3 regions of the Exiguobacterium sp. PvP048 genome follow, and region 1 is predicted to be linked to each of the others. Evidence: riboswitches for the same ligand, from Rfam matches in the RefSeq annotation. Region 1 holds a riboswitch; each other region holds the start of a gene.

Region 1 (10,644 bases):
CTGTTTCGAAAAAAGTACGAATCATTAGGAAAAGTAAGCGGAACGGTCAAAATTGAACAATTCACAAAGGAAGAGCTGAATCATCTCAGCGGTTTTTTAAAACGGTCGGTTCATCACCTACAAGAGAACCCAACGGTTTCGTTACGACTTTTCGAACGTCGCCTTCAGGAAACACGTTTTCAAGTTGCCGATTTACATGAACTATTGGAACTGTACTTTCAAGAGCCGATTTTGTGGAAGCAACAACTCCGAATGGATGAACAAGAACTGAGACGACAGAAATTCGAGCAACGAAAGATCAGGTATCCTCAATTATCAGACTGGTTATCATTGCTTGAAGCAAAAAATGAGAAACATCGCTGGATACTGAAACAGCTAGATGAAAATGAGACAATTTTAAAGACACTTCATCTTGCGATTACCGAAAAACCATCTGATTTGGAGCGGATTTCGGTCTATGCGCAACGCATAGCGGGTGATCCCCATGCCTTCGACGGATCAACTGTTTTAGGAAGATGTCTCATTCATTATCTGTATCATTTGTCTAATCAACAAGAAGGTTATCCGACTTCGAGTGAAGCCATCAATGCATTGTTACTCACGTTCGGTGTCTTACGCGATGATATTTCAAATTTCATCTCAATTGCGAATATCCAAGCGACGTATAACGGGGGTATCCATCCGGTGTTCGCAGCAGCCAGTCAGCAACAAAGTGTTTTAAACGTCCCATTGCGAGAAATCTTACGGTTGGACGGTTGTCATTTGAGTCGGGGAAAAGATGTATTTGTCGTTGAAAATTCGGGTGTGTTCTCTGCCATCCTGGATGATGTTCCGACAATGAACTTGATTTGTACACATGGTCAAATTCGAATTGCCGGCTGGAAAATGCTTGATTTGCTGGCATTAGCCGGTTGCAGGATTCATTACAGTGGTGATTTTGATCCGGAAGGACTTCAAATGGCGCAACGGATTTTAGAACGTTATCCAAAGCAGGCTGTTTTATGGAGAATGTCTCCTGGCGACTATGCTCTATCCTCACCGTCTGTCCGATTGAATCAAGAGCGCCTAAGTAAGTTGAATAGCATCCGACATGTCCAATTAGTTGATTTAGCAAAACACATAAAGGACAAGAAAGTGGCTGGTTATCAAGAAGGGCTGCTCACACATTTAATAAAAGATAGTGAGCAATATAACGAATGCCAAGAATGAGCACGATTAAAAACACTTGTCGCAGATCTTAAAGGTTTGTCTGCAACAAGTGTTTTTGTATCGTATTTTTAAACGAAGTCGTGTAGCGCAAGACGCTTACACAATTCGATCGTTTCCGCATATTCCGACAGCGGAATCGACTCATCAATTTGATGCGCCAACCGGAAATCGTGGAACGAAGCCACTGCAATCGGGAAGTTCCGGGCCGCCTGGCTGAACATCGCACCGTCCGTCCCGCCAGGAATTGCGACGCGTGTTGTCGGCTGCTTCCGGATGGATTCTATCGTATCCGCGACGATCTGTAAGAACGGATCGTCACGGTCCGTCTCGCAGGAAGGAATGTCTTTGATGACCGTCACCTCCATAGAGAAGGTCTCATCTTGTTGAGACAGCCGTTGGTTGACGGCTTCGAGCGCCTGCAGGACCTGCTCCCGTCCAAAGCCCGGTATCGTTCGAATGTCCATATAAAAGGAAGCCCGACTCGGAATGACGTTCGGTCCTTCGCCGCCTGTGATCGACGTAATGGAAGCGACGACCGGACCGAGCTCCGGATGGCTGTGATCGGTGATCGTAAACCGGTCGGATTTGATTTCTCGAATCACACGATACAAATCAGCGATGGCGTTTTGACCGAGCTGTGGCGAAGAGCTGTGAGCGCTTTTACCCGTACACGATATTTCGACGCCGACAACCCCTTTTTGCGTATAGCCGAGATAACCGCTTGTCGGTTCCGTAATCAACAGAGCGTCCAAATCATCGGCGTCACCACGGTCTGTTAAATGACGGGCACCGGTCATACCGTTTTCTTCATCCGATGTAATCAGCAATTTCAGATGGTTCGGCAAGTCATCGTGTTGATTTAATTCGATGATCATACTGACCATCGCCATGACACCGGATTTCATGTCGGAAGCACCGCGTCCGTAGATGCGTCCGTCTTCGATTGCACCGCCGAACGGATCTTTTGTCCATTCACTGATTTTAACCGGTACCGTATCGAGGTGACCCGAGAAACCGATCGTTTTCGGGTGAACGGCAGTAGCACCGGCCTCAATCGTGGCGACAAGACAAATCCGTTTCGGAGAGACTTCAATCCAGTCGGTTTTGACTCCGTGTGACGTCAGTAAATCATAGACGTACGCGGCCACGTTCTCTTCCCCGTCGAGTGGATTTGTGCTTGGAATTTGTAAACAACGCTGTAAATAAGTAATCGGTTCTGTAAGCATAGATTCTCCCCCTTTGTTTTACTTTTCCCGTTCAAAAGTAGTTCAGTGAGGTAAACTAATGACCAAAACATTTAAGCGTACCGAATTTCTTAGGCTCAAACCGTTCAAAAATGAACAAAAAAAGCACGGCTCCACAAGTAGGAACCGTACTGAACGAAAACCCGTCACTTATTCCGCGTCTGTTTTCCATTTATCGTCGATTAACATTTCGCCCGGCCATGTGTACGCCATGATACCGCCGTCGGCCGTAATGTCTTCGCCGGTGACGTAAGAGCTGTCATCTGACGCAAGGAACAGGGCAACCGTCGCCATCTCACGCGGTTTTCCGAGACGGCCGAGTGGAGTAATCCAGGCGTTGGCGTCGCGGAACTGTTTGCCTTGTTGTTCTTCTTTTCCACCGACGAGTGTATCGATGAGCGGTGTTTCAATCGTCCCTGGAGAAAGCGAGTTGACGCGGATGCCGTCACGGGCATAATCAATCGCCATCGCCCGTGTGAAGTTGGCAATGCCGCCTTTTGCTGCATTGTAGCCGGAACGATTCAAGTCGGCTGCACGTCCTGACATCGATGACGTATTGATGATTGATCCGCCGTTCTTCAGCATCAATGGAATGACGAATTTACTCGTTAAGAATGTTCCGCGTAAATCGACGGCGATGATTTGATCAAACAGTTCGATCGGATATTCATGGACTTTCCCGCCTTGGTGGTCGATCCCGGCATTGTTGAACAGGACGTCGACCGTTCCATATGTAGACTCTAGATGGTTGGCAAGTTGTTTGACGCTGTCGACTTGTGAGACATCGACATGAACGGCTTCGGCGTTTCCGCCGGCTTCCTTGATTTTCTCTACCGTCGCTTGTGCTTTTTCAAGCTCGACGTCCGCGCAGACGACTGTCGCTCCCTGCTCGGCAAAGACAAGTGCCGTTGCCTGCCCGATTCCTGTCGCTGAGCCGGTAATGACGGCTACTTTGTTTTCAAGTCGTTTCATAAAAAATCTCCTCCTAAAAAAATAATGTCCGTTGTTGTGCTTCACCTTATGAAACATTCCCTGCGTCCATCGTGCTAAACCCATCAAACTGTCTAACGTTTTGGAGGAAAGGGAACAACTCAAACAGGAAAGCGCAACAGGAAGGGAATGAGAACGCTGACATCAGAACAACGGAGAGCAGCAAAAAAACTCTTAACCGAAGCTGTTCAGCATCAGATCGAGTTAAAGGATGGACGGATGAAAGAGGAACTGATTGAGGGAACGACGCCGGTCTTATGGTTTGGTGATGCGGCGAAAAAAAGCTGGCTGACGGTCGCGACGAATCCGTCCGCCGGACAGTTTTTAACCAAAGACGGTACTTTGCGTTTTGATTCGACGGGACCGTTCTTTTTACTTGAGCCGGACATGTCTTTAGAGACATATCTGACTGACGACAACCTGGAACAAAGCATCGGTAAGTTTAATGACTACTTTAAACAAAAAGATGTTTACAAAACCTGGTTCGGGAAGGAGCAGGGTGGAAAACTGGAAGGATTCTTAAACGGACTGGGGGCGTCGCTGTACGATTCCTCTCTCCAGTCCGTCATCCATACCGATTTCTTTCCGCTCCCGACGAAACGGTATATGGGAACGATTTCGATGCGGCAGGAACTGGAGCAATCCGTTTTTGGACAAACCTTTTTCATGAAACTACTGCCGTTGTTTTCTCTGCACGGCATCATTTTACTCGGTCGGGAACATACGGACCGGTTTCAGAAACTGGATTCAAGTACCGTCTGGGAAGATCCCGTTCCTTTACCCGATTATCCGGATGCCGTCGTTGAATTCGGGTATTCGGTTGGACTTGATTTGCCTGTCATCGGACTTCATTTTAAACCGGGCGAACAATTCCTTGGTCTCGGTAGCCGTGTCGATGAAAATGGGCGGAGTCATGGGTCGTACGGCTCGACGAACGGGCTGCGGGAGATCGGACAACATGTCCGCGAAAAACTCGAGGCATTCTATGAGGCAGATGATTGACAGTCGTTTTCGTATCCGTAATAATGGAAATGAATTAGCACTCTTGTTGATAGAGTGCTAAAAACAAACAGGAGGTATCGAAAATGGAAACGAAACAATTTAAAGCCGAATCGAAACGATTGCTCGAAATGATGATTCATTCCATCTACACGCATAAGGAAATTTTTTTACGTGAGTTGATTTCGAATGCCAGTGACGCCATGGATAAGATTTATTATAAAGCGTTGACGGACGAGACGATCACGTTCGACAAGGATGCCTATAAAATTACGATTGAACCGAATAAAGAAACACGTCAGCTGATTTTGCGCGATACGGGAATCGGGATGACAAAAGACGAGCTCGAAGAAAACCTCGGAACGATTGCCAAAAGCGGATCGCTCGCTTTTAAAGCGGAAAATGAGTCAAAAGACGGCCATGACATCATCGGGCAGTTCGGTGTCGGTTTTTATTCCGCCTTTATGGTCGCAGATACGGTGACGGTCGTGACGAAACCGTTCGGCAGTGATGTCGCCTACAAATGGGAGTCGCATGGTGTCGACGGCTATACGATTGAAGAGGTCGAAAAAGAGATGGTCGGAACCGACATCACCCTTCACATCAAAGCAAACGAAGAGGACGAGAACTACGATGAATACTTAGAACCGTACCGTCTCCGGAGCATCATCAAGAAATACTCCGACTTCATCCGCTATCCGATTGAGATGGAGGAGACGGAACAGCGTCCGGTCGAAGGATCGGATGAAACAGAGTCAGTGACAGTCATGAAGACGGTCAACAGTATGGTCCCGATCTGGCGCAAGAACAAACGGGAGCTGACGGATGAAGATTACCGCAACTTCTACCAGGAAAAACGCTACGGATTTGACGCACCGATTAAACACATTCATATCAGTGCCGACGGAGCCGTCCGTTATCAGTCCATTTTATTTATTCCGGAGCAACCGTCATTTGATTATTATTCAAAAGAGTTCGAGAAAGGACTCGAACTGTATGCGAACGGCGTCTTGATCATGGAAAAATGCAGCGATCTCTTACCGGATCACTTCAGCTTCGTCAAAGGAATGGTCGATTCGGAAGACTTATCGCTCAATATTTCGCGTGAAATGTTGCAACACGACCGGCAGTTGAAATTGATTGCGAAGAACATCCAAAGCAAAATCAAGACACAACTCGAAGCGTTGCTGCGTGATGACCGTGAAAAATACGAGACGTTTTATCAAGCGTTCGGTCGTCAGCTGAAGTTTGGTATCTACAACGACTACGGCATGCAAAAAGATACGGTGAAAGATCTTGTTCTGTTCCATTCAGCGAAGGAGAAAAAGCTGGTGACGCTCGCTGAATACGTCGCCGCGATGCCGGAAGAACAGAAGTATATCTATTACGCATCGGGCGAAAGCACGGACCGGTTGGATAAACTGCCGCAATCCGAGCTTGTCAAAGACAAAGGATTTGATATCCTGTACTTCACGGAAGAAATCGATGAGTTTGCGATTCAAATGCTCCTCAACTATGACGGAAAAGAATTTAAGTCCGTCACGAGCAGTGATCTCGGAATCGAACAGACAGAGCAGGCAGAAACGACAGAGACACAAGCCGAGATGTTTAAAGCGATGCAGGAAGTACTCGCGGGGCATGTTAAAGAAGTCAAAGCCTCGACCCGCTTAAAGTCGCATCCGGTCTGCTTTGCGACGGATGGGGCGGTATCGATCGAAATGGAAAAAATCCTGAAGGCGATGCCGAATAATCAGGATGTCGCAGCGGTCAAAATCCTGGAGTTGAACACGTCGCATGGTGTCTTCCGGGCGATTGAGACAGCGTATGCGGAAGACCGTCCGAAATTTGAACGGTACACGAAGCTGATGTATCAACAGGCGTTGTTGATGGAAGGATTACCGATTGAAGATCCGGTTGCCTTTGCCAACGAAGTCTGCGCCTTGATGGTCTGATTTAACAAAAAAAGCCGGTCCCGATACAATCATCGGGACCGGCTTTTAGCATATCGTAACGGTTTAAAACATCTGACTTATTCCGAGCGAAGTTGCGACGGCACTTCACCGCGTCGTGACAAGATGTTTAACATCACAACGAAAATCACGAAAGCGACCAGCGCACCGATGAAGCCGAATACAGACGAACCGGTGACACCGAGTACGAGATATCCGACAGCAGATACGACGGCGCCAATCAAGGCATACGGCAACTGGGTCGTCACGTGATCAATATGGTGTGAACCGGCACCGGTCGAACTGAGGATCGTCGTATCGGAAATCGGTGAACAGTGATCGCCGAAGACAGATCCGGCGAGGACGGCAGCGAGTGTCGGCAACAACAGACTTGGATCGACTGCCATGATCAGATCGGCTCCAATCGGTAACATGATGCCGAACGTTCCCCAACTCGTTCCGGTTGAGAACGCCATGATGCTGGCAATCAAGAATAATAAGAACGGCAGATAAGAAGCAGGAATCGATTTGCTGACGAAACTGGCTAAATAATCCCCGGTTTTCATATCGCCGATAACTGCGATGATCGTCCAGGCAAATAACAGAATGACGACAGCGGGCCACATCGATTTTAGCCCTGCCCAGATGCTGATACGGTAATCGCGTGCCGGAATTTTTCGACCGATCAGCATCAGGAACGCAACGATTAAACTGATGACGACACCGGAAACAAGAGAACGTGTCACGTCCGTCGCTTCAAAAGCGCCAATCAATGTAAAGGGACGGTCGTCAGCCGCAAGTGCCTGAGCACCTGTCCAAAGGAGTGCTGTGACAGTCGCGATGACTAGGACGATAATCGGAACAACCAGGTCGCGGACTTTCCCGCCATCGTGCTCCTTGACTTCTTCCGCCATTCCCATCGGTGTCCCTTTGTTGGAATCAAACAATTCGCCTTGTAAAGCCCGCAACTCGTGCGTCCGCATCGGTCCGACAGCAATTCCCGTATAGGCAATGTAGAGCGTCAGTAACAAAGCAAAGATAGCATAAAAGTTCAATGGCACAATCATCATGAAGGCACTGAACGCCGAGTAATCCGTAATCGAATGCGTCGTTAAAATACCGGCAATGATTGAGATGATGAAGGCACCCCAACTTGACAACGGACTGATGACACAGACCGGTGCAGCGGTCGAGTCGATGATATACGCCAGCTTCGCACGTGAGACGCCACGACGGTCCGTTAACGGACGACTGACGTTTCCGACAGCAAGACTGTTGAAGTAATCATCGATGAAGATCAAAATCCCTAACCCGAAAGCAGCGAGCCTTGCGCCACGCGCCGTTTTGACGTGTGTCGTCGCCCATTCTCCGAAAGCATGAGCACCTCCGGACGTTTGAATCAGCGTCGACAAGACACCGAGTAATAGTAAGAAAACAAGTAATAAGACATTCCATTCATTTAACGCACCGTCTGCCCAAAACAGGCTGAAGATGTTTTTTCCGAGATAAACCGCGGTATCAATTGGATTGAAGCGATGAAGCAGTAAGGCGCCGATTAAAATCCCGACACCAAGTGAGATGACGACTTTGCGTGTAACGATCGCTAAAACGATCGCGACAAGCGCTGGTACGAGTGCGACGATAGAATCTGAATAATTGACCATAGTTGTGGTTTCTCCTCCTTTTTTAGAAGATGAGACCCGTTGCACAGAAAAAAGCAAGGGCACCGGCAACAAAGCCGACACCCTTGCTGGATGCGTCTTTCTTAGCCGAATTGGAGTGCTCCATACAATACGCGTATGGCAATCGAACGGGTCTTTCCCGGTTCGACCAGCATCGTCATGTCTGACACGTGACGATACTTCGGCAGTCTCACCTTTCTTTGATCGTCTTTGTTGTCATCCTCAGACCAAATACTCATTAACACCGCGCCTCTACCTCATCGATAGAATAGTCATATTCTTTTCATATCAAAATTTTATCGTATTCCCCCAAAAAAATTAAGGATGTTGGTTAAGTATTGAAGTAAGAATTCAATTGCTTCATCAGATAATCTTTATTTTCTTCAAACTGTCGCTTCCGATGTCCGTTGGCACCGGAAGGATGGGGGAAACCGAACAACACGGTATGTTTTTTGATCCGTCCCTGATGAAGCAATGTCCGGACCGTCGATTCGACGACGCGTCCAAACGGTACGAGAATGACGGGGTGGGGTAACTGATTTAATTCCGCCGCAAAGTGCTCATAGGCATAATGTTGTAAAAGCGGTGTCCGGTCAATCTTCGGTTGATGTCCCGTATAATTTTTATCACGGTAAAAAACGGGATGTCTCAAAATCGAAGTCGTGTGTAACAGTTCCTGATTTGTATGAAATAACGTGGCGGTTGAAGCAATATTCAGCAGACGATGTAGTTCAAGTTCATCTAACATCGCTGTCAAATTACGCCGCATGGGACCGGCGAAACTGGCACTGTATTTGACGAGTTTTGATGTTTCTTCGATTGTGGCACCATGGTGGAAGGCATCAGCCGCTTCTTCATAAGCAAGCCGCATCTGTTCAAATCCTGGTGTGATACCAATGAAGACTATTTTGGCAGAGCGATTGATATATTCTCCGATCGGTGAATAGTAAACGGATAATTCCTGCTCCTGTTGTAATAGGAAACCGTCTATGAACAAGTCCTGGCGCGTCAAGGATCGATCAATCGGTAAGACCCGGATGGCCTGTTCAAAAATCGATAATGAATTCAGCATGATAAGTCCTCTCTCTTTCTGTATTGGACCTATGATAACAAATAATGGTATTATATACAATTTCAACCCATATCAATATAGTAAGGGGTCTCTTAAGGTTTAAAAAAACCTTGCGACCAAATTGGAGGCAAGGCTGTTCTAAAATGAGTTATGAAGAAGTGCGTTCTTTGACAGAAGCTACTTCATACGTGATGATTTCACTGCCGAGCATCGGTGATTCCTCTTGTTTACCGTCTTTTTGTTCCGGACGTTTGTGAGAAGCTTTAAAGTCATCGCTGTTGCGCCAAGCTTCAAAATGCTTCATGTCTTCCCAGTACATGTTGACGTTCATTTCATCATGTTCGTCGAGTCCTTGCGTCAAGAGAACCTCGACACGGACAAACCCCTCCATCGTATCAAGACCACTTGGACGAGTGAAACGTGGTGCGAGTGCTGCTGCCATTCCTTTTTTGACTTTAATCCGATTCGTAACGACGATCATTGGATAGTCCCCCTTTAGAATGAAATGCGTACATCCATAGTATAGTACGATGAAACCAACAATGCTTGAAAGAAGGAATCAAATATGAATGAAAAAGAGTACGAAGAACGGTTACGCATCGAGACGATTGATATTCAGCACCTTTACAATGCGTTCAGCCATTACAACCGGTATGAACCGACACCTTATGCGGCGCTAGAGGAATTGTGTGCTGTCTATCCATTCGATTATACGGATACGGTAATTGATTTTGGATGCGGAAAAGGCCGGTTGAACTTTTATCTGCATGACCGGTTTGATTGTTCCGTCATCGGTGTTGAGATGAACGGACAATTTTATGAAGATGCCCTTATGAATCAAGTCACCTACATGAAAAAGATGAAGAGACGGCGGGGAAGTATCCGTTTTGAACATACGTATGCGGAAGCCTATCCGATTCCAGATGATGTCACGAAATGTTACTTTTTTAATCCGTTTTCCGTCCAGATCTTTATGAAGGTCGTTGATCAAATCTTAGCATCCGTTGAACGGCATCCGCGTCCGGTGGATTTGATTCTCTATTACCCGGCAGACGAATACCGATATTATTTAGAGAATCAAACGATTTTTGAACAGGTGGAAGAAGTCCGTCTGAAAGAACTTTTTGAAAAAAATCATGACGAACGATTCGTGATTTATCGGGTGAATCTGTCCCAAGAAGTACCAAAACGGGTATAAGGTACTAACGGCAAGCACCCCAAAAAGTGAGGCGATTCGGATGATTCATTTACAGCACGTGACGAAAGAATTTGCGCCGAAACGAGGTTTATTTGATGTCAGTTTCACGGTCGAACCGGGTATGGTGTTTGGTTTTATCGGACCGAACGGAGCCGGGAAATCAACGGCAATCCGTCAATTGATGGGCCTGATTCAAGCAGATTCCGGTCATGCGACCATCGGTGGATATGACTGTTGGAACCAATCACAGGATGTAAAACGAATTGTCGGCTATTTACCGGGGGAGATTAATTTGCCGGGT
Region 2 (10,644 bases), on a different contig from region 1:
AGACTCAGCAACCAAGTCGCCGGATTCGCACGCTGCACCGACAACTGTCACATGACGTGTTTCTCCTTTGATTCGATTGGCAATGACGGTTTCGTACACCGCTCCGTATAGAGCAGGCCGGATATTATCCGCCATTCCGCCGTCCACCGATAGGTACGTTCGTACACCTTGTACTTCCTTGATAGCACCAACCGTGTACAGCGTCGTTCCGGCATTTGCGACGACCCACCGCCCCGGTTCAATCCCGATTCGCGGACGATCGATCGCAAGACACGTTGTTTCTTCATCGATGATCGCCATAACCCGCTCCATCGTTTGTTCGAAATCAAGCGGCTGATCATCTTGCGTATAGGCAATTCCAAATCCACCGCCGAGATTGACTTCGCTTGCGACGAAAGAAGTCCGCTCGCGAATCGTTTCGACGAATCCCATCATCGTCCGGGCCGTCCGCTCAAACAGTTCAATTTCTTGAATTTGCGATCCGACATGGCAATGAATACCGAGTAACACCAAATGTTCCGCTGCTAAAACAGCTTCGACGGCTTGCAGGTACGAATCATCATGCGTCGAAAAACCAAACTTCGTATCGACACCACCGGTCTGGATTTTCGTGTGCGCACCACCGATGACTTGCGGAACAATCCGGATCAGAACCTGAACGGTTTGACAGGTATCGCCCGCAATCTGGTTGAGTTGAGCGATTTCCTCGTAATGATCGATGACGATTTTCCCGACACCCTCTTCGACGGCATACCGTAAATCCTGCGTCGATTTATTTGAACCGTGGAAATAAATCCGTTCCGCCGGCACACCGGCTTTACGGGCGATGAACAGTTCGCCGCCTGTGACGACGTCAATGCCAAGACCATGTCGGACAACTTGCTGGTAAACGGCACCGATTGTCAAGGCTTTAGAAGCAAACGAAGCATACGTATTCGGATATTTCTTTAAAAAGGCGTCGCGTACGGTCGCCAGACGGTCCGTCAATTCACGTTCTGCCATGACATAAAGCGGTGTCCCGTATTGTTTGGCAAGCTCTGTTGCTGCCACCCCGTCAATCTGTAGTTCATTGTTTTGTTCCGTCAAATAGCGGCTTCCGTACATCTTGCTTCCCCCTTATAAATAACGATGTGTTAAACGCCACGAACGGGCACACATCTGTTCCGAATTATTGGCTGTCCCAGTCCGGGTGATGTCATCAATTTCGATGCCGTCTCCGTACAGAACAACTTTATCACCGATTTCCACCGTCGAATCGACGGCGATGAACGTATGACTCATAAATAACTTACTGATGATCGGATAACGTTTTCCGTTGATGATGACCGGCAGTGACGACCGTCCGCGGACAACCCCGTCCCCGTAGCCGACCGGCAGAACGGCGACACGAATCGCTGTCGGTGCCGTATACGACGTACCGTAGCCGACATGTTCCCCTGCTTCCACTTGACGAATCTCAACGACTTCCGTCGTCATCCGGAGTGAGGGGACGAGCCAATCCATTTTTTCGATCGGCGAATAGCCAAACAGGAATATACCGGGCCGGACGTAATTGCAACAGGCGAGGCGCGGATCATGCTTGACGATCGTTGCACTGTTTTCGGCATGGATATAAGTAAAGCTATGTTTCGCCTGTAACGGATTTCCGATTTCAAGGAACCGTTCAACCTGACCGTCGTGATTGGCTCCCGGTTCATCGGCAAGCGGGAAATGCGTGTAGAGCCCTGTTAACGTCAGCTCTTGCTCCCGTACGGTTTCAAGCACCGCTAATGCTTCTTCGAGCGAACTGACACCAAAACGGTTCATCCCGACATTTATTTTTAGATGCAGTTCAATTCCCGATAAATCCGCCTGATGACGTGTCAGCCAATCGAGCGAAGGAATTCCGAGCGCTACTCCATGCAAGCGGACCTCTTTAAAATCCGATGCCGGATTCATCGCCAGGACATAACTGTCTGGAAAATTCGTTTTGATTTCAATTGCTTCATAGACTTCCGCCACTGCGAAATGCCGGACACCGGCTTCCATCAATGTGGCGACCATTTCAATCATCCCTAAGTTGTAAGCATTGTTTTTGACCACGGCAAAAATCTGCTTGTTAGACCGGGCGAAAACCGATGCGACATTATGCCGCACCGCTTCCCGATCAATGGTAACGACAGTTCTTGAACTCATTCGGCGACAGCAGGTGTCACATGTGTCAACCAGTCCGCATATTGCGGCAATTGACCTGAGACCGTCTGTCGGTAAAGATCAAGCAACTCATCCGCGACAGTCCGTGTTCCGCCGTTGATGACGATGTGATCAATTTCTCCGACACTTGTAATTTCTGCTGCTGTACCCGTCAAGAAGATTTCGTCTGCGACGTATAACTCATCACGGCCGATATGACGCTCGACGACCGGATACCCTTGATCCTGCGCCAAACGCATGATGACTTGACGTGTGATGCCGTCTAATACCGAGCAGTCGAGTGAAGGTGTATAAATCGTGCCGTTTTTCAACATGAACAGGTTGGCGACACTCGCTTCACTGACGTTTCCGTTCATATCGAGGGCAATCGCCTCGTCGAATCCGTCACGTTGTGCTTCGCCTTTTAAGAGCTGCGAGTTCATGTAGTTGGCGGCAGCTTTTGCCTGCATCGGCATCATTGTCGACGAAACGCGGCGGTAAGAAGCGACTTTCGCACGGATACCGGCGCCTTTATCGAAGTACTCGCCCAGTTCCCAACAAGAAATTCCGACGTGAACCGTCGTATCTTTTGCCATCAATGCCTGCCACGGTGTACCGAGGAAAACAAACGGGCGGATGTAACAAGATTCAAAGCCGTTTTTGGCGACCAGATCAATTGTCGCTTGGACAAGTTCTTCCACTGTATAAGGAATCGTCACGTGATAGAACGCGCAACTGCGGAACAGACGTTCAATGTGTTCCGTCAATTGGAAAATCGCCGGACCATCCGGTGTCGCATACGCACGGATACCTTCGAAGAATCCGCTTCCGTAATGAATCGCATGGGACATGACGCTCGTATTTGCCTCTTTTGGATCATGAAAAACTCCGTCTAACCAAATTGCTTCTCCATACTGTGTATCCACTGCCATGTGTTTTCCTCCTCTTCGACGTCAATCAGAGTGAACGTAAATCATCCACCAATTGCGTCTTCTCTGCTGTTTTTTCGTCTTTCTGTTTGATGACGCGTGCTGGCGTACCAGCCACTACGCTGCCTGCAGGAACGTCTTCTGTGACGACACTGCCTGCTGCGACGACGGCATCTTTTCCGACGCGGACACCTTCAAGAATGACGGCATTCGCTCCGATTAAGACACCATCTTCAATGATGACCGGTGTTTTTGAAGGCGGTTCAAGAACCCCTGCGACCACGGCGCCGGCGCCGACATGAACGTTTTTGCCGATTGTACCACGTGCTCCGACAACGGCGTTCATATCAATCATTGTACCATCTCCGATTGATGCACCGATATTAATGATTGCTCCCATCATGACGACAGCATTGTCACCGATGACGACATGATCACGAATCCATGAACCCGGTTCGATCCGTGCGTTTAAATGGCGCGTATCAAGCATCGGTACGGCACTGTTCCGGCGGTCATACTCGACGTGAACTTCCGTGATCCGGTCTGCATTCTCTTCTAAGAAAGTTGACGCAAGTCCTGCATCCGCGAAGAAAATTTTAGATTGATCGGTTCCGAAAGCTGTTGCACCTTCAATCGTCAGTCCTGCCAGGTCCCCATTAACGTACAGTTTGACCGGTGTTTGTTTTTTAGCGTCTTTAATAAATTTCGCAATTTCAAAAGCATCAGTTAATAACATGTGAATCCTCCTGTGTGTAAAGCGTCTCCAGTGTATAGAGTCCCGCTGATTTTTGGATGAGTGCTTCTGCTGCCTTGATGGCACCTGAAGCAAAGACTTTTTTTGACAACGCCGTATGCTTGATTTCAATCAATTCGTCAACACCGGCGAACAATACTTCATGTTCCCCGAAGATCGTTCCGCCCCGCATCGAGTGCATCCCGATTTCATTTGCTTCGCGCTTCTCGCGTGTTGATTCCCGTTCGTAGACGGGTGTGACGTTCCGCAAATCTTGAATCGTCCGCAACAGCAGCTCCGCCGTTCCGCTTGGTGCATCGACTTTTTGATTATGGTGTTTTTCCAGCAGTTCGATATCGAATGCGCCGGCGAGCGGAACGAGTGTTTTTAACAGCTGTTGCATCATCGCGATCCCAAACGACATGTTATACGATTGGAAAATCGGAATTTGTGTCGAAGCATCGCGAATCGTCTGCAGTTCTGCTTCCGAGAAACCGGTCGTCGCAATGACGAGCGGGGTTTTCGTTTTGATCCCGTAAGCAAGCAAATCCGGTAAGAGACTCGGATGTGAAAAATCAATGATTGCATCCACTGACTCCGGCATTTCGGCAAGCGTACCGTAAGACGGTACCTGTTCCGCCGTTTTTGTTTTGTCGATGACGGCGACGACGGCATCCGGTGCCAGTTCATGCACGTAATGTCCCGTTGCCCCGTATCCGTGAATGGCGAGTCTCATCCAACCACTCCTTTGTAACTCCGCATCGTCTCAAGAAGATGGCTATGACCGGCTTCCGACTGGCGAACAAGCGGCAGACGCGGTGCACCGACAGCCAGACCGATTTCTTCGAGTGCTGCTTTGACCGGAATCGGGTTGACATCGCTGAACAATGCCGAGATGACAGGCATCAAATCACTTTGAATCCGGCGCGCCGCCGTATAGTCATTCGCAAGTAACGCTTCTGCCAGTGCTTGAGTTTCCGCCGGATATGGATTCGACAAGACGGAAATCACGCCTTGTGCCCCCCATGCCATATAAGGAAGAATTTGATCATCGTTACCGCAGAAGACTGCAAAGCCATCTGGTAAGGCCGTCATCAATTCCCCCATGAAACTGACGTCTCCACTTGCTTCTTTAAACGCTTGGATGTTCGGATGTTTGGCAAGTGTGACGGCTGTTTCGACGGAAATCGCGACCCCTGTCCGTGACGGAACATTGTAGAGCATGATTGGCAAATCGACTGCATCCGCAACCGCCGTGAAGTGGGCGACGAGTCCTGCTTGTGATGTCTTATTGTAGTAAGGTGTGACCAGCATCGCTGCATCCGCACCGAGCCGGGCTGCCGTCTGTGTTTTCTCAATCGTCTGTGCCGTGTTGTTTGTTCCGGTTCCGGCAATGACCGGGACACGGCCGGCTGTCACACGGACTGCCGTTTCAAGTAACGTCTCAAACTCTGCATTCGTCAACGTCGACCCTTCCCCGGTCGTCCCGCCGACGACCAATGCTTGAATGTTTGCTGCGAGTTGTTGCTCGATCAGTTGCTCGAATACCGCTAAATCCAGTTCACCGGTTGAGGTAAACGGTGTAGCGAGTGCTGTTCCTGCTCCTTTAAACATATCGGATTCCTCCTCGTTTCTTACGAATGGATTGAACTTTCAAGCGCTTGACGCGCGACTTGGACGGCGTTCGAAGCGGCCCCTTTACGGATGTTATCAGCGACGCACCAGATGTGGAACGTATTGGCGAGACTTTGATCCTGACGAATTCGTCCGACATAGACGTCGTCTGTTCCGCTTGCATCAAGCGGCATCGGATATTGATTATGACTGACATCATCGACTAAAACGACGCCAGGTGCTTCGGCCAGAGCAGCACGAATCGCTTCAACACTTGTTTCCTGCTCAAACGTGACATTGATGGCAACGGAATGTGAATTCGTGACCGGGACACGGACACACGTCGCGCTGACGGGCAACTCCGGCAAACGAAAGATTTTCCGAGTTTCGTCAATCATTTTCTGTTCTTCCTTTGTATAACCGTCCGGTAAGAACACATCGATATGCGGCAAAATATTATCATGAATCGGGTGTGGATAGTTGACCGGTTCTTCGCCGCGACTGCCGCGGGCTAAATCCTCGATTCCCTTTTGACCGGAACCGGATACGGCCTGATACGTCGTATAGTTGACGCGCTTCAAACCAAATGGTTGAAGCGGTGCCAAGGCGACGACCGATTGAATCGTTGAACAGTTCGGATTGGCGATCAAACGATCGTTCGGTCCGATTGCCTGCGAATTTACTTCCGGTACGACAAGCGGAATATCTGCCTGCATCCGGAACGCACTGGAATTATCAACGACGAGTGTTCCTGCTGCAGCAAGCAACGGGGCATACTGTTCACTGATGGTACCGCCAGCTGCGAACAGTGCGACATCAATCCCGTCTTTCGTGATGTTTTCCGATAACGCTTGAATCGTGACGTCCTGTCCTTTGAACTGAACGATTTTCCCGGCTGAACGGGCTGAAGCATAAGCTGAAATCTGACGGACCGGAAAATCGTGTTCCGCCAGGACTTGTAACATTTTTTGACCAACGGCGCCGGTTGCGCCAATGACTGCGACATGATACATATGATTTCCTCCTTACAGGTCGAATGCTTGAGCGATTGCTGCGACAGTCCGTTCGATATCGGCCTGGGCAATCGTATATGAGATGCTGATTTCTGATGTCGTGACTTGATAAAACGTGATGTTTTCCGCCCGGAACGTCGCAAACAATTTCGAAGCGACCCCGGTTGCGTCCCGCATCCCGATTCCGACGACGGATAACTTGGCATGCTGGTTATGACGGTCGACTTTGACCGTCGGGAAACGATTGATGATATCCTGCAGTGCTTCTTCCAAAAACTCTTCTTCATCCAGCGGACAAGAGAAGGAAAGGAAGATGTCACTGTCAAACGTCGTCTGACTGATCATATCGATGTTGACGTGACGTCCTGATAACAGTTCAAAGATATCCGCGACCGCCGAGTTCGTCTGCGGTACATGCTTGATTGACACCGTCAACACGTTTTTCGTTACACTGACGCTCGTGACCGCTTTTTGTTCCATCGTTTCCGTTGCCTCCATGATCCAAGTCCCTCTTTCCGATTCTAATGTTTTTCCGACGAAGATGTGGACGCCGTATTTTTTACCGAGTTCGACACTGCGCATCTCCATGACTTTTGAACCGAGTGCACTCATTTCCATCATCTCATCGTATGAAATGTGTGGAATCGGTTGTGCCGTTGCATGAATCCGTGGATCAGCTGTGTAAACACCGTCGACGTCCGTGTAAATTTCACATCGTTTATCAAGAACCGCGGCCAATGCGACGGCTGTCGTATCCGATCCGCCGCGACCGAGTGTCGTGACATCCCCGAGCTCATTGACGCCCTGGAAACCGGCGACGATGATGACGTCGTATGTCTCCAGTTTTTTCCGGAGCAATTCGCCGTCAATCTGTTTGATTTTACTTTTCGTGTGCAGTCCCATCGTGCTGATGCCTGCCTGGGCCCCTGTCTGTGACAAGGCTTTTATCCCGAGTGAGTTCAGGGCGATGCTGAGTAATGAAATCGTCTGTTCTTCACCGATTGCAAGCAGCCGGTCCAGTTCGCGTCGTTCCGGACGGTCCGTTATCGCCTGCGCCTGAGCAATCAATGAATCGGTCATTTTCCCCATTGCCGACACGACGACGACTAATTTTTCCCCTTGTCCCGTCCGATTCTTCAAATAATTCGCAATTGACTGAATCTGTTCGACAGTCGCAACCGAACTACCACCAAATTTAAGTACAGTTGTCACAATCCTATCTCCTTTTGTCCCGAAACAGAAAAAAACGACGGGCCGGTAGGAGCGTTCCTACGGCCCGTCGTTATCACGATCGGACAAACGATGACAGCGTCATACGTTCTTTTACGTAAGATAGCGCTCCGAAACGTGGGTTTCGGCAGTACAACGGATCTTAACCGTTGTACCAGCAATCAAGAAAAAGCATTTTCTTGTTCACTTCGGCGGATTTCCCCTTTCACATCACTTGGCATGCTTGCCTTGAATAAGTGTTGCTACTGATGTCATCCGCGCCTCTATCTGTCGGTTGTTAGTTACAGTTATAGCAAACATTTTTTGTTAAATCCAGTGATTTGCCAAACTTTTTTTGAATTTTATAATTTTTCAAGTTGCTTCTTCGCTAATGCGAGTTGATCCCGGACGGCCGTAAAACCGGTCCCGCCGTAACTTCCCCGTCGTGCGACCGCCTGAACCGGATCTAACAACGGATAGACATCTTCTGCAATGACCGGATGGAACGTCTGATACGTGGACAGCGTCAAATCTTTTAAGAAACAGCCGCTTTGGACACAATGTAAGACGGCTTTCCCGACGATTTCATGTGCTTCCCGGAACGGAATCCCTTTTGTGACCAGATAATCCGCCAGTTCCGTTGCATTCGAGAAGTCTTGCATCGTCGCCTTCTTGAGCGCTTCTGTCTTAAACGTAGCCGATTCGATCATGCCTGTAAAAATTTGAACGGATTGTAACACGGTATCAGCGGTGTCAAAGACACCTTCCTTATCTTCCTGCATATCTTTATTGTATGCGAGTGGTAATGCTTTCATTGTCGTCAGGAAACCCATCAGATTTCCGTAGACACGACCTGTTTTGCCGCGGATCAGTTCCGCGAAATCTGGATTTTTTTTCTGCGGCATCATGCTTGATCCCGTCGAAAACGCATCGGACAGCTCAATGAACGAAAATTCTTGCGACGCCCAGATGATGATTTCTTCGCAAAAGCGTGACAGATGCATCATGACCGTCGACGCGATGCCAAGGTATTCAATCACGAAGTCCCGGTCTGAGACCGCGTCCAAACTGTTCGGATAGACCTGTTCAAACCCAAGTAACTCGGCTGACTTGAAGCGGTCAATCGGGAAAGTCGTTCCCGCCAGTGCCCCGGCACCGAGCGGCGACATCCGAATCCGTTTCAGGTTATCGGTCAATCGATCGGCATCCCGTTCAAACATCCAAAAATAAGCGAGCAGATGATGCGCGAGTGAGATCGGTTGCGCCCGTTGCAGATGGGTATAACCCGGCATGACCGTCTCCACATGTTGCTCCGCCTGTTCCGTAATGACGGATTGCAGGTTGCGAAGACTCGACAGGAGTTCTAAAACATGCTGTTCCATCCAAAGGTGGAGATCAGTCGCGACCTGGTCATTTCGACTGCGGGCTGTATGCAGTTTACCGGCGACCGGACCAATCTGTTCCGTCAGTAACCGCTCGAGATTCATGTGGATGTCTTCATCCACTGTCGTATAGACGTGTTGCTCGAGTGTCGTTTGCAACTGTTTAAGACCGGCTTCGATTTGTTCCCACTCGGTCTTTTCAAGAATTCCCTGTTCATATAACATCTGCGCGTGCGCAAGACTCCCCTGTAAATCAACGGCTGCTAATTTCTGATCAAACGAAATCGATGCTCCGAAGGCCTCCGCTTGAGCGGAAGCACTTTCCGTAAAACGTCCGCCCCATAGTTTCGTCATTTTTTCACGCCTTCCTGACGATGGACACTGGCATGTGTCGAAATCGCAAGACCGTGTAATTTGATGAATCCTTTCGCTGCTTCGTGATCAAAGGCATCTTCTTTTGTATACGTCGCGAGTTTCTCATCGTAGAGCGAAACTGCTGACTGACGTCCTGTGACGGTTGCGTTCCCTTTATACAGTTTGACACGGACTTCACCGGTCACGTCCTGTTGCGTTGCCGTCAAGAACGCTTTGAGGCCTTTTGTCAGCGGGGCATGGAACAATCCGTTGTAAATCGTTTCTGCATATTGTTTGCTGAGAATCGGTTTAAAGTGGGCAACGTCTTTCGTCAATGTGATCGTTTCAAGTGCTGCGTGGGCTTTGAGTAAGACTGTCGCACCCGGGCACTCATACACTTCACGTGACTTGATGCCGACCAAACGGTTTTCGACATGGTCAATCCGTCCAACACCGTGTGCACCGGCAATGATATTCAGTTCTGTAATCAGCTTCGCCAGCGGATACGCTGTCCCGTTGATCGAAACCGGAACACCTGCTTCAAAACCGATGATGACTTCTTCCGCTTGATCCGGTGCGTCTTCCGGTGCGACCGTCAAAGCGTATGCATCTTGCGGCGGCTCTGTCCATGGATTTTCAAGGACACCACATTCGTTACTGCGTCCCCATAAGTTCATGTCGATTGAATACGGGCTGTTGAGATTAATCGGAATCGGAACGTTGTTTTCTTTTGCATAAGCGATTTCTTCTTCACGTGACCATTTCCATTCGCGAACCGGTGCGATGACTTCGAGCGACGGATCAAGAGCAGCAACCGAAACTTCGAACCGGACTTGGTCGTTTCCTTTTCCGGTACATCCGTGGGCGACTGCTGTGGCACCGTGGGCATGTGCCACTTCAACCAGTTTTTCAGCAATCAACGGGCGAGATAAAGCGGAAATCAATGGATACGCACCTTCGTAATGCGCACCATATTGGAGGGCCGGCAAAACAAAGTCATTTGCGAATTCATCTTTGACATCAAGAACAATCGATTCGATCGCACCGACGAGTAACGCTTTTTCTTTGATGACCGACAAATCTTTTCCTTCGCCGACATCCATGCACAATGCGACGACGTCATAGTCCTTGCTTAACCATTTGATGGCGACTGAAGTATCCAGTCCACCCGAATACGCTAAAATCAATTTTTGTTTTGTCATTCTTATTTCCTCCTTGAATTCGACTGTATCTGTCTG
Region 3 (10,644 bases), on a different contig from region 1:
TGTCAATCAGGATCAGCGAGTAGCCTTCTTCTGCTGAACCGACGAGTGACAGGGAGTCATCAAGCCGGCGGCGGTTGGCGAGCCCTGTCAAGGCGTCGGTCATGGCCAGTTTTTGCTGGTACTGGATATTTTCAAAGTGTCGTCGTAACTCTGTCAACAGATGATAGGTCACGAAACCGGCAATCAGGTTAAAGAATATGTAAGCCAGGGAAATCTCGATGAAGGTCGTCCAGCTGTTCGTCAGCAGATAGATGCCCGGTAACGAATAGACGATACCGATGCCGATCATCAGTTCGAAGTTCCAGAAGGTCAACCGGATATAGCGACGGACGACGGCAATCGTCAGGATTAACACTCCGATGACGATTGTTGACACGACAGCGGCATCCATTTGTTCGACCGGTGTCAGTATAAAACGTGTCACGATAATCATCGCACCGGTGACGAGAGCGCTCGGTAAACCGCCGAACATCATGGCGATGACGACAGGAACAATCCGTAAATCAATCCGGGCGACATCAATCTGGATGCTGTTGAGCATTAATAGGACAGAAATCAGGCCGGCGATGCCTCCTAACACGAGTCGAACGTTCAGGTTCGTTTTCGGTGTAATCCGCGGATGATTTCGAAAAGGCAGAAACAAAAGAGTAATCGTTGTAAACAGTAGACAAAAATTGATGATGAAATTATTCATGATGGACAACAAATCCTCCCAACTCCTCATAAACGCATTTTCAATAAGTTACTTCTAATATACCCCTTTTAATAACGGCAAGAAATGGAAAAATGTTTAGCGGAAGATGATGAAGTCAACAAAAAAGACAAAGTACACAGTCAAGTGAACTTTGTCGGCGGAAAAAATAAATATTTTTTCAAAAGTAATTTTTTAGGAAGAAATCGCTTCTTCATCCATCGTCAAGAGGATCTTATCGAAGACGAGAACCATCGCATTCAGCTCTTCTTCCGTCAGGGTGCCGAAACGATCTTGGAGATATTTCCGGCGGACGATTTCAAGTTCGCGGAAAGCGGATTCTCCTTCTTCCGTCAGTGCTAAAACAATCGATCTTCTGTCATCCGTCGAGCGCGTCCGCGTGACGAATCCGGCTTTGTACAGACGATCAGTCAAAGCTGTTACCTGACTTGTCGCAAGCTCAAACTGCTCTGCGAGTAGAGTCGGACGTTGGGGACCATTTTCGGACAGACTGCGTAAAATGAAAAATTCACTTCGTGTCGCGGTCCCTTCAAACAGTCGGTTGAGTTCACGGCGTAATGTCCGGAGAATGATCCGCATTTGTTCCTCTAATCGATAAGTCAGTTGATCACGTTCTTGTGGCATTCAAGCAACATCCTTTCTCTCGGTTAACTTCTATAATTTAGTGTACTAAAAATTGCGGATTTTTACCATGAATAGCCGACATTTCAAAAAAAGAATTGACAATTTAAAGACGTTTTGTGTAACATGACGATGTAATAACGAAATTATAACTAACTTAATTAGTTCTCACTCAACCAGTGGGATGGAGGTTGCAGTTCTTATAAGTACAGTCACGGATGTCGTCAAGCGGCAGATGAGGTGATTGAAAAGGAAGAATTGCCGAAATCAATCATCGCTTTGAAGATGATCGATTGGGATTAGATCGAACAGGTCTAATACTGTCACAGGTCAGATATGACTTGTGGGGAGCTATCTTTCACGACGGTAGAATGGGGCGCATCCTTTTACTATGTTGCGTTCTCATCTTCCTTCTGGAAGGTGAGGGCGCTTTTTGTTTTTTCAAAAAGTGTCCTCTCAAAAAATCTTAACAAGAGAGAAGCGAATGAGATGAATACTTTACAACCCCAAAGAAAACTCGATTCAACCGAAGAAGGACTAAAACGCGGTCTGCAAGCCCGCCACATGTCGATGATCGCGATTGGCGGTGCGATCGGAACCGGCTTATTCATTGCCTCCGGTGCGTCCGTTGCTGCTGCCGGTCCCGGCGGTGCATTGTTATCCTATGCCATTGTCGGACTCATGGTGTACTTCCTGATGACGAGTCTTGGTGAGATGGCAGCATATATGCCGGTCGCCGGTTCATTCTCGACCTACGGCGCGAAATTCGTCGACCCGTCGTTTGGTTTTGCGTTAGGTTGGAACTACTGGTACAACTGGGCGGTCACGATCGCTGTAGAACTCGTTGCGGCGCAAATCGTCATGAGTTACTGGTTCCCGGATGTTCCCGGATTTTACTTCAGTGCTTTGTTCCTGTTATTGATGATCGGTTTAAATTACTTCTCCGTTAAAGGTTTCGGGGAAGCGGAATATTGGTTCGCGATGATCAAAGTAGTCACTGTCATCATCTTCCTGATTGTCGGTGTCGCGATGATCTTCGGTGTCTTCACATCTGAAGCACCGGTCGGCTTTAAAAACTTTGCGTTAGGTGATGCGCCGTTCGTCGGAGGCATCCCGGCCGTCATCGGTATCATCCTGGTTGCCGGTTTCAGTTTCCAGGGAACAGAACTTGTCGGAATCGCAGCCGGTGAGTCGGAAGATCCGAAGAAAAACGTTCCAAAAGCCGTGAAACAAGTCTTTTGGCGGATTCTTCTGTTTTATGTGTTTGCGATTTTCGTCATCGGAATGTTGATTCCGTACACAAGCCCGAACCTCGTTTCGAATGACATTACCGATGTAGCGGTCAGTCCGTTTACACTTGTCTTTGAAAAAGCCGGTCTTGCGTTCTCGGCAGCATTGATGAACGCTGTTATCCTGACGTCTGTCTTATCGGCAGGAAACTCCGGAATGTATGCGTCGACACGGATGCTGTATACGTTGGCACGCCAAGGGGATGCACCGAAATTGTTCGCACAAGTCTCAAAAAATGGTGTTCCCCGCAATGCGTTGCTTGCGACCGGTGCCATCGGAGCACTTTGCTTCCTGACATCGATGTTCGGCGGTCAAGTATATCTGTGGCTGTTGAATGCATCAGGGATGACCGGTTTCATCGCATGGCTCGGTATCGCGATCAGCCATTACCGTTTCCGCAAAGGATTCCTTGCGCAAGGTCATTCGCTCAGTGATTTGCCGTACGTGGCACCTGCTTTCCCGTTTGGACCGCTCTTTGCGTTCGGACTTTGTTTCCTCGTCATCGTCGGTCAAAACTACGCCGCGTTCCTCGCGGATCAAATTGACTGGGTGGGAATTGCCGCAACCTATGTCGGCATCCCGTTATTCCTTGCCTTTTGGTTAGGTCATAAATTTAAAAACCGGACATCGGTCGTTCCTTATGAAGAAATGGAATTCCCGGAGCATCCGCGTCCGTAAATGAAAAGTCGATTCCGTTTCAAGCGGAGTCGACTTTTTTTGTGCCTTTTGAAAAAGAAATCATCTGGAAAACGTATCAAACGGAGAGAAATCGATTAAGATAAAAGAAAAATGGAGGCGACCTCAGTGAACTATTGGTATCACTTTAAACGGGCATTCATCCCGATTGCGATTTTACTTGTGACGTTAGCAATCTATCAGATGCTGTACCGCATGAATAACATGTGGTATTCGTTCGGTGGATTAATTTTAGTATTTGCGGCGATTTATTTTGTCATGCGCCGCTTAAAAGCGAATCCCGAAGATTGACTGAGCAAGATAGTAGGGTAGCCGCACGGAACGCGTTAAAATAGATCTATACAGAGGAGGGGAAGCTAGATGGCAAAAGCAATATTCGCAGGTGGCTGTTTCTGGTGCATGGTCAAGCCATTCCATAAATATGATGGTGTCGAACAAGTCATTTCCGGTTATACAGGTGGTCATACAGAAAACCCGACTTATAAAGAAGTCTGTTCTGAAACGACAGGACATTTAGAAGCGGTCGAGGTCACGTATGATCCGTCTGTCATCACATATGATGAGTTGCTTGAAATTTTTTGGCGGCAAATTGATCCGACGGACGGCGGCGGACAGTTCAATGACCGCGGTCAATCGTACGAACCGGCCATTTTTTATGTCGATGAAGATCAAAAACAGGCGGCAGAACGTTCGAAAGCGGCACTTGATGCGTCCGGTCGTTTCTCGAAACCGGTAGCAGTCGATATCCGTCCGGCCAAACCGTTCTGGCCGGCAGAGGAGTACCATCAGGATTATTACAAAAAAAATCCGTTCCGTTATCAGATGTACAGTGTCGGATCGGGACGTGCCAAATTCGTCAAAGAAGCCTGGAAAGATCAAGGCAAGGAGCAGGAGTTGAAACAACGCCTGACACCGATCCAGTATAAAGTTACGCAGGAGAACGGGACAGAGCCCGCTTTCCGCAATGAATACTGGGATGAGGAGCGACCGGGTCTCTACGTTGATATCGTCGACGGGACACCGCTCTTTACGTCGAAAGACAAGTTTAACTCGAACTGTGGATGGCCGAGTTTCGCGAAGCCGATCTCAGAGGATAAGATGGAAGTCGAACTCGATACGAGTCACGGCATGACGCGGACAGAAGTCCGTTCTGCGAATGCCGACAGTCATCTTGGTCATATCTTTGATGACGGTCCGACTGAACTCGGAGGTCTCCGCTACTGCATCAATTCAGCAGCACTCCGATTTATTCCGGTAGAAGAGCTTGATTCGGCTGGATACGGGGAATATAAAAAGCACTTCGAATGAAGGTAAAAGACAGCAAAGCGGATTCGTTTTGCTGTTTTTTTTCTAGACAAAGGGAGGGTTTTCCATGTTCACGCAAGTCTATGAGGAAATTCGGCAACTGACAATCTCAAAAGTACTCGATTTCTACGATCATGAAGTCCGCAGACTCGATGAAGCGGCACGGCAAACGAAGTATCAAAAGATGAGTGCAAGTCCGTTTCTCTTTTTCCGCGGCAGTTCCCATCTGTTTTATTATGACGTGACCCGGATTCCGCTCGGATTTGATACGCCGCCTGAGACACCGACCTGGATTCAAGGGGATCTCCACTTCGAAAATTTTGGAGTCCACGGCAATGCCAAAGGAGAAATCATTTATGACGTCAATGACTTTGACGAAGGGTATCTCGGATCCTACCTGTACGATTTAATCCGGATGGCCGTCTCGGTTCAACTGTTCGCAGAAGAAGCCGGATATGATGCCAAGCCGGCCATTGCCGCCTATGTTCAACACTACTTAGATGACTTACGCCAATATGCGAAAGGAAAAAATCCGAGCAAAGTCTGTTTTACGACTGACAATACAAAAGGACCGATCCGTAAATTGATCAAAAAAGCGGAGAAAAAGAAAGCGGAATTACTCGGAGAGCGGACGACGGTCGTCGACGGACAACGCCGGTTCGCCGACTTACCGGATATGAAGCGGCTTGATTCTTCCGCTTACACAGCGATTGAAGCGGTTTGGCCGGAGTACATCGCATCAATCGATGCTGAGGACCGGCAGGAAGATGGATTCTACGCCATCAAGGATATCGTCTATAAACTCGACAGCGGAACGGCTTCGATTGGTCTTGAGCGCTACTATATTTTGGTCGAAGGAACAGGAGGAGAGCATGAAGACCTGATTCTTGAGATGAAACAAGCCCAGTCATCCGTTCCGTCACTGTTTGTACCCGCCTATTTGCAGGAAGTCGAAACGGTTCACCAAGGTCGTCGGATCGTAACTTCACAAAAGGCGATGCAGGCACATGAAGATCCGTATCTCGGTTACGTGACGATGCATGGGAAAGAATATTATGTCCGGGAACGTTCCCCATACAAAAAAAAGTTGAAAGCCAAGCACATCAAAAGCCAAGATGACCTCGAAAACGTCCTTTCAATTCAAGGTCAAATTACCGCCAAAATCCACGCACGGGCCGACATGGATGCGGGAGTTGATGTCGATATCTTACATCATCATGCAGACGTCGTCATCATCGAATCAATCGGTGTATCTGACGCTGAGTTCATTCGTCAAATTCAGCGGTGGTCAAGTGCCTATGCAGCGCGTACAACGCTTGATTTCCAAGTGTTTTTAAGTTGGTTAGCTAACCGCTGAACACTATTTTCGAAGACCTTTTATTAGGCAAAGATTCCTTCTGAATACCAGTTCATACTGGGATACGAAGGGATTTTTTGATGAATAAAAAATCATGTAAGCGAAACGCATTCTACAAATGGGTCTAATGACCTATATCAATTTATCTGAAAAATTCGTAAATTTTGGATTAAGTAATTGCAAAACTTTTTTGTAATTCGAACTAAACACACAACAGGGGGAGTATCATCATGAGTTTGACGCGGAAAAAAGATGTTTCCGCTATGATTGCTGCGAGTCAGCGTAACAGTGGACTTGCTCGAAATCTTGGCGCAATGGATTTAACGTTTTTAGGAATTGGCGCCATCATTGGTACAGGGATTTTCGTCCTAACCGGAACAGGAGCATTGACAGCAGGACCTGGTCTTATCGTCTCATTCATTTTATCTGCCATTGCCTGTGGGTTAGCAGCACTCGCTTATGCCGAATTCGCTTCGACGATTCCGGTCAGTGGTTCCGTCTACACGTATACGTATGCCACGATGGGAGAAATTTTCGCATGGATCATCGGTTGGAACTTAATCTTGGAATATGGACTCGCCTCGAGTGCCGTTGCGGCAGGGTGGTCGGGTTACTTCCAGTCCTTACTCGGTGGATTCGGTATTCATCTTCCTACGGCACTCTCAGCAGCTCCCGGCGCGGTAGAAGGCGCAAAAACGTTCTTCAACTTACCGGCCTTCCTGATTTTACTTGCCATTACAGCCCTGTTATCGATGGGGATTAAAGAAACAAAACGCGTCAACAACATCATGGTTATCATTAAACTAGCAGTCGTTGTCTTATTCATCGTCGTTGGTGTCGGCTATGTTGAACCGACGAACTGGGCACCATTTACTCCGTTCGGATGGGGCGGCGTCTTCTCCGGAGCAGCCATCGTCTTCTTTGCTTACATCGGTTTTGATGCTGTTACATCGGCAGCAGAAGAAGTACGTGAGCCGCAAAAGAACTTGCCACGCGGTATCATCGGTTCCCTTGCTGTCTGTACAGTCCTTTACGTCATCGTTGCAGCGATCATGACAGGAATCGTCCCGTACCAAAAATTTGCGGGCGTCGATCACCCGGTCTCACTCGCGATTCAAATGGCAGGACAAAACTGGGTTGCAGGATTCATCGATTTAGGTGCCATCCTCGGAATCACAACGGTTATCCTCGTCATGACATACGGAATGGTACGTTTAGCATTTGCCATCTCACGTGACGGCATGTTCCCGAAAGTATTCTCGGAAGTACATCCCAAATACAAAACACCGTTCAAAGCAACATGGATGATTGGTCTTGGCAGTGCGACAGTCGCAGGACTCGTTCCGCTTGATGTCATCGCGAACCTCGTTAACATGGGAACACTTGCAGCATTCGTCCTGATCTCTGTAGCAGTCTTGATCCTTCGTAAAACACAACCGGATCTTCCACGTGCATTCAAATGCCCGGGAATGCCGTATGTGCCAATCGCAGCGATCGCTTCTTGTCTCTTCTTAATGTTCAACTTGAAACTCGAAACATGGATTGCTTTCTTCATCTGGCTGGCGATCGGACTTGTTCTATACTTCGCCTTTGCCCGGAAGAACTCGAATCTCGAACCAGGAAACATGCCGGCTGCTGAACTCGCAGCTTCGGACGAAAAATAAAAAAATGCGATCCCGTGAGGGGTCGCATTTTTTGTTGTGACAAGCAGGAAATTAAGATGGTAGAGACGTCTTGATCCGAACCGCATCGAACTCACGTTGGATGCTGGCATTGGCTTTAGCTTCTTCTTCTGCCGACCATCCAAGTTCGCTTCGCATTAAAGCGAGAACACTGTCGGCATATTTTTCTGCATTCGGGAAATCGAAGAAGACGGCAGAGGCGCGTCGATTCAAGAAATCACCCGGTTGCATGACGAGTTCTGCTTCCATTCCGTATAACAGTCCTCCGAACCAGTGAAGGGGAAGCTGATAACGCTCCGCTTCACTGCCGCGCGAGCGAATTAATTCAAAGACACGTTCGACATCCGTTCCGTAACGTTGAATCAGCCATGTCGCTTCCTTCGGAGACAATCCGAGGGCTTCACCTTTAGGTTGCTGTTCTTTCAAGTAACGGGCAAATCCTTTACTGCCGTCAGGATGACCGCCGCCGAGTAAAATATCGTGTGTCCGGGACGCGAGATAAATCCGGTTCTCCTCCTCCTTGAACTGATCGGCGACCATATCGATGATTCGTTCCGCCATCTTCCGGTACCCCGTCAATTTTCCGCCGGCAATCGACATCAAGCCGGATTTTGAGACGAAGATTTCATCTTTACGCGACAGTTCACTCGGATCTTTGCCGTCTTCGTGAATCAACGGACGCAGACCAGACCAGGTGGATTCGACATGTTGCGGCTGAAGATCGACGTTAAACATCTTGTTGGTCGCATCGAGGATATAATCGCGATCCTCTTCCGTTACGCCCGGTTCGAGAATATCCCCCTGATAATTCGTATCCGTCGTACCGACGTACGTTTTTCCTTCACGGGGAATCGCAAAAATCATCCGGCCGTCCGGAACATCAAAGTAAACCGCCTGTTGAAGCGGGAAGTGGGCTTGATCGATGACGAGATGAATTCCTTTCGTCAGATGAAGCGATTTGCCGGATTTCGAACCGTCTTTTTCGCGTAATTCATCGACCCATGGACCTGTTGCATTGATGATTTTTTTCGCCCGGATCGTATAGGTCTTACCGGTTAAGACGTCCTGTACTTCGACACCGACGACTTTCCCGTTATGGTAGACGAGAGACTCAGCTTTCGTATAGTTCACGGCACGTCCGCCGTATCCGACCGCAGCTTTTAAGACTTCGACCGTTAGTCGGGCATCGTCCGTTTTATATTCGACATACCGTCCGCCTCCGACGAGATGTTCCGATCGTAACAGTGGCTCATATCGGAGTGTTTCTTCTTTGGATAACATCGTCCGTCGTTCATGACGCCGGACACCCGCCAGTTGATCGTAAACCCGCAGACCGATCGATGTCGAAAAGCTGCCGAATGTACCGCCTTCGACAAGCGGTAACATCATCCATTCCGGTGTCGTGACGTGCGGCGCGTTTTCATACACGATTGCCCGTTCTTTCCCGACTTCTGCGACTAACTTGATTTCAAACTGTTTCAAATAACGTAAGCCCCCGTGCACGAGTTTCGTCGAGCGGCTTGATGTCCCTTCGGCGAAATCCTGCATCTCAATCAACCCGGTCCGCATACCCCGGCTTTGGGCATCAAGTAAAATCCCTGCACCTGTAATGCCACCGCCAATGACCAATACATCAAGCAATTCCTGTCCCATCTCTTCCAGCCATGCTGTTCGTTCCGTGCTTGAAAACATGCATTTTCCCCCTGTTCGTCTGAAATGGATTATTTTAATCTACTTCTATCCATGTACCCTCTTTTACACTTTTTTGAGCACAATCAATAATTTTCATGACGAGCAGAGCTTGTTCCGTTGTGACGGCAAGAGGGGACTCATGACGTAAGGCGTGGGCCAAATCATGATAGTAGTCGGCAAAACCGGAATCGACGAAGGGGCGTTCTTCCAAAGGCTGTTCAGGTCTTCCCCACGTATAAGTCGACCGTTTCGTATCGACGCTGTCGACGAAATAACTCGCTTTTGTCCCGTGGACGGCGAGCGAAGGACCGGGTGACGGAACGAGTGATCCGATATGCAGAATGGCGCGGCGCGTTCCGAAAGCGAGAATCAGATGCGTGTAGTCTTCGACCGGACCGTCCGGACGTTGGATCGTCTGATCACAAAAGACGCGATCCGGTCGTTCACCGAACAACATCAACGCCTGGTCAATTAAATGGGAACCTAAATCGTAAAGCAGACCGGCGCCCGGGACGTCCTGTTCCCGCCAGCGTGCCCGAACGGTCGGACGATAGCGGTCATAGTGCGCCTCGAAGGTCTGGACGACACCCAGTTCATCAGCTTGAACCAGTTCGAGCAATGTCCGGAAGTCTTTTGTGTACCGGCGGTTATGGTAAACTGTCAGTAATCGATTTTGTTGACGGGCAAGATCCGTCAACTGTTCGGCCTCCAGTAACGTGACCGTAAATGGTTTCTCAACGAGGACATGACAGCCGGCTGAAAGTGCCGTCTTGGCGAGGGGATAATGTTCGGCGTTCGGTGTCGCGATGACGACCAGTTCAATCGTTTCAGCAGCCAACAACTCTTCAAGCGAAGAATAGACCGGCACATCCGGATAACGCGTAGCGACTGCCTCCGGACGACTGGACTGAACCGCAACCAGTTGATAATCAGGTGCTGTGAGATACGGGGCGTGCAGATGTTCACCGGCAAGTCCAAAGCCGATTAGAGCAGTACGAATCATGGAGGACACTTCCTTTTCAGTTAATACATTCAATCTATCATATGAGGTGAGCAAGATGATTACAGAACAACAAGTCATTGAAAAAATGCGGCAGACGATGTCAAAAATCGAGCAGTCGAGCGGGACGGGACAAATCGAACAAATCGCGGCGATGAAGGCCTACTGTGAATTATTGCTGGATCAACCGCAAAGCGTTAGGGAGCCTTCGGTCATCACGCCGACCACTCAACCGAAACCGGCCGAAGTCGATCCGATGTTGGCCCGCTTCATGGGAGTCGCTCCGGAA

The links. Region 1 has a riboswitch for lysine ahead of ABIC15_RS10765 (Na+/H+ antiporter NhaC family protein). Riboswitches for the same ligand answer to the same signal wherever they lie in the genome.
Region 2: linked by a shared signal. The riboswitch ahead of ABIC15_RS10150 (aspartate kinase) and the one ahead of ABIC15_RS10765 (Na+/H+ antiporter NhaC family protein) in region 1 are both predicted to bind lysine.
Region 3: linked by a shared signal. The riboswitch ahead of ABIC15_RS12340 (amino acid permease) and the one ahead of ABIC15_RS10765 (Na+/H+ antiporter NhaC family protein) in region 1 are both predicted to bind lysine.

What each region holds. Positions count from the first base shown of each region.
Region 1 covers NZ_JBEPSU010000005.1:83,996-94,639, forward strand. Annotated here, with positions in the region: gene ABIC15_RS10740 (TIGR02679 family protein) at 1-1,209, shown strand, start outside; gene ABIC15_RS10745 (ArgE/DapE family deacylase) at 1,278-2,435, opposite strand; gene ABIC15_RS10750 (SDR family oxidoreductase) at 2,604-3,425, opposite strand; gene ABIC15_RS10755 (hypothetical protein) at 3,573-4,445, shown strand; gene htpG (molecular chaperone HtpG) at 4,529-6,394, shown strand; gene ABIC15_RS10765 (Na+/H+ antiporter NhaC family protein) at 6,472-8,055, opposite strand; lysine riboswitch at 8,161-8,336, opposite strand; gene ABIC15_RS10770 (uracil-DNA glycosylase family protein) at 8,405-9,145, opposite strand; gene ABIC15_RS10775 (heme oxygenase) at 9,294-9,626, opposite strand; gene ABIC15_RS10780 (methyltransferase) at 9,711-10,343, shown strand; gene ABIC15_RS10785 (ABC transporter ATP-binding protein) at 10,384-10,644, shown strand, end outside.
Region 2 covers NZ_JBEPSU010000004.1:143,621-154,264, forward strand. Annotated here, with positions in the region: gene lysA (diaminopimelate decarboxylase) at 1-1,104, opposite strand, end outside; gene alr (alanine racemase) at 1,117-2,175, opposite strand; gene ABIC15_RS10125 (branched-chain amino acid transaminase) at 2,172-3,104, opposite strand; gene dapD (2,3,4,5-tetrahydropyridine-2,6-dicarboxylate N-acetyltransferase) at 3,130-3,837, opposite strand; gene dapB (4-hydroxy-tetrahydrodipicolinate reductase) at 3,824-4,570, opposite strand; gene dapA (4-hydroxy-tetrahydrodipicolinate synthase) at 4,567-5,448, opposite strand; gene ABIC15_RS10145 (aspartate-semialdehyde dehydrogenase) at 5,469-6,461, opposite strand; gene ABIC15_RS10150 (aspartate kinase) at 6,474-7,673, opposite strand; lysine riboswitch at 7,787-7,965, opposite strand; gene argH (argininosuccinate lyase) at 8,033-9,406, opposite strand; gene ABIC15_RS10160 (argininosuccinate synthase) at 9,403-10,608, opposite strand.
Region 3 covers NZ_JBEPSU010000007.1:54,585-65,228, forward strand. Annotated here, with positions in the region: gene ABIC15_RS12330 (diguanylate cyclase) at 1-694, opposite strand, end outside; gene ABIC15_RS12335 (MarR family winged helix-turn-helix transcriptional regulator) at 887-1,336, opposite strand; lysine riboswitch at 1,511-1,695, shown strand; gene ABIC15_RS12340 (amino acid permease) at 1,823-3,301, shown strand; gene ABIC15_RS12345 (hypothetical protein) at 3,428-3,610, shown strand; gene msrA (peptide-methionine (S)-S-oxide reductase MsrA) at 3,680-4,627, shown strand; gene ABIC15_RS12355 (DUF2252 domain-containing protein) at 4,692-5,981, shown strand; gene bcaP (branched-chain amino acid transporter BcaP) at 6,212-7,645, shown strand; gene ABIC15_RS12365 (glycerol-3-phosphate dehydrogenase/oxidase) at 7,697-9,355, opposite strand; gene ABIC15_RS12370 (Gfo/Idh/MocA family oxidoreductase) at 9,390-10,358, opposite strand; gene ABIC15_RS12375 (DUF5327 family protein) at 10,414-10,644, shown strand, end outside.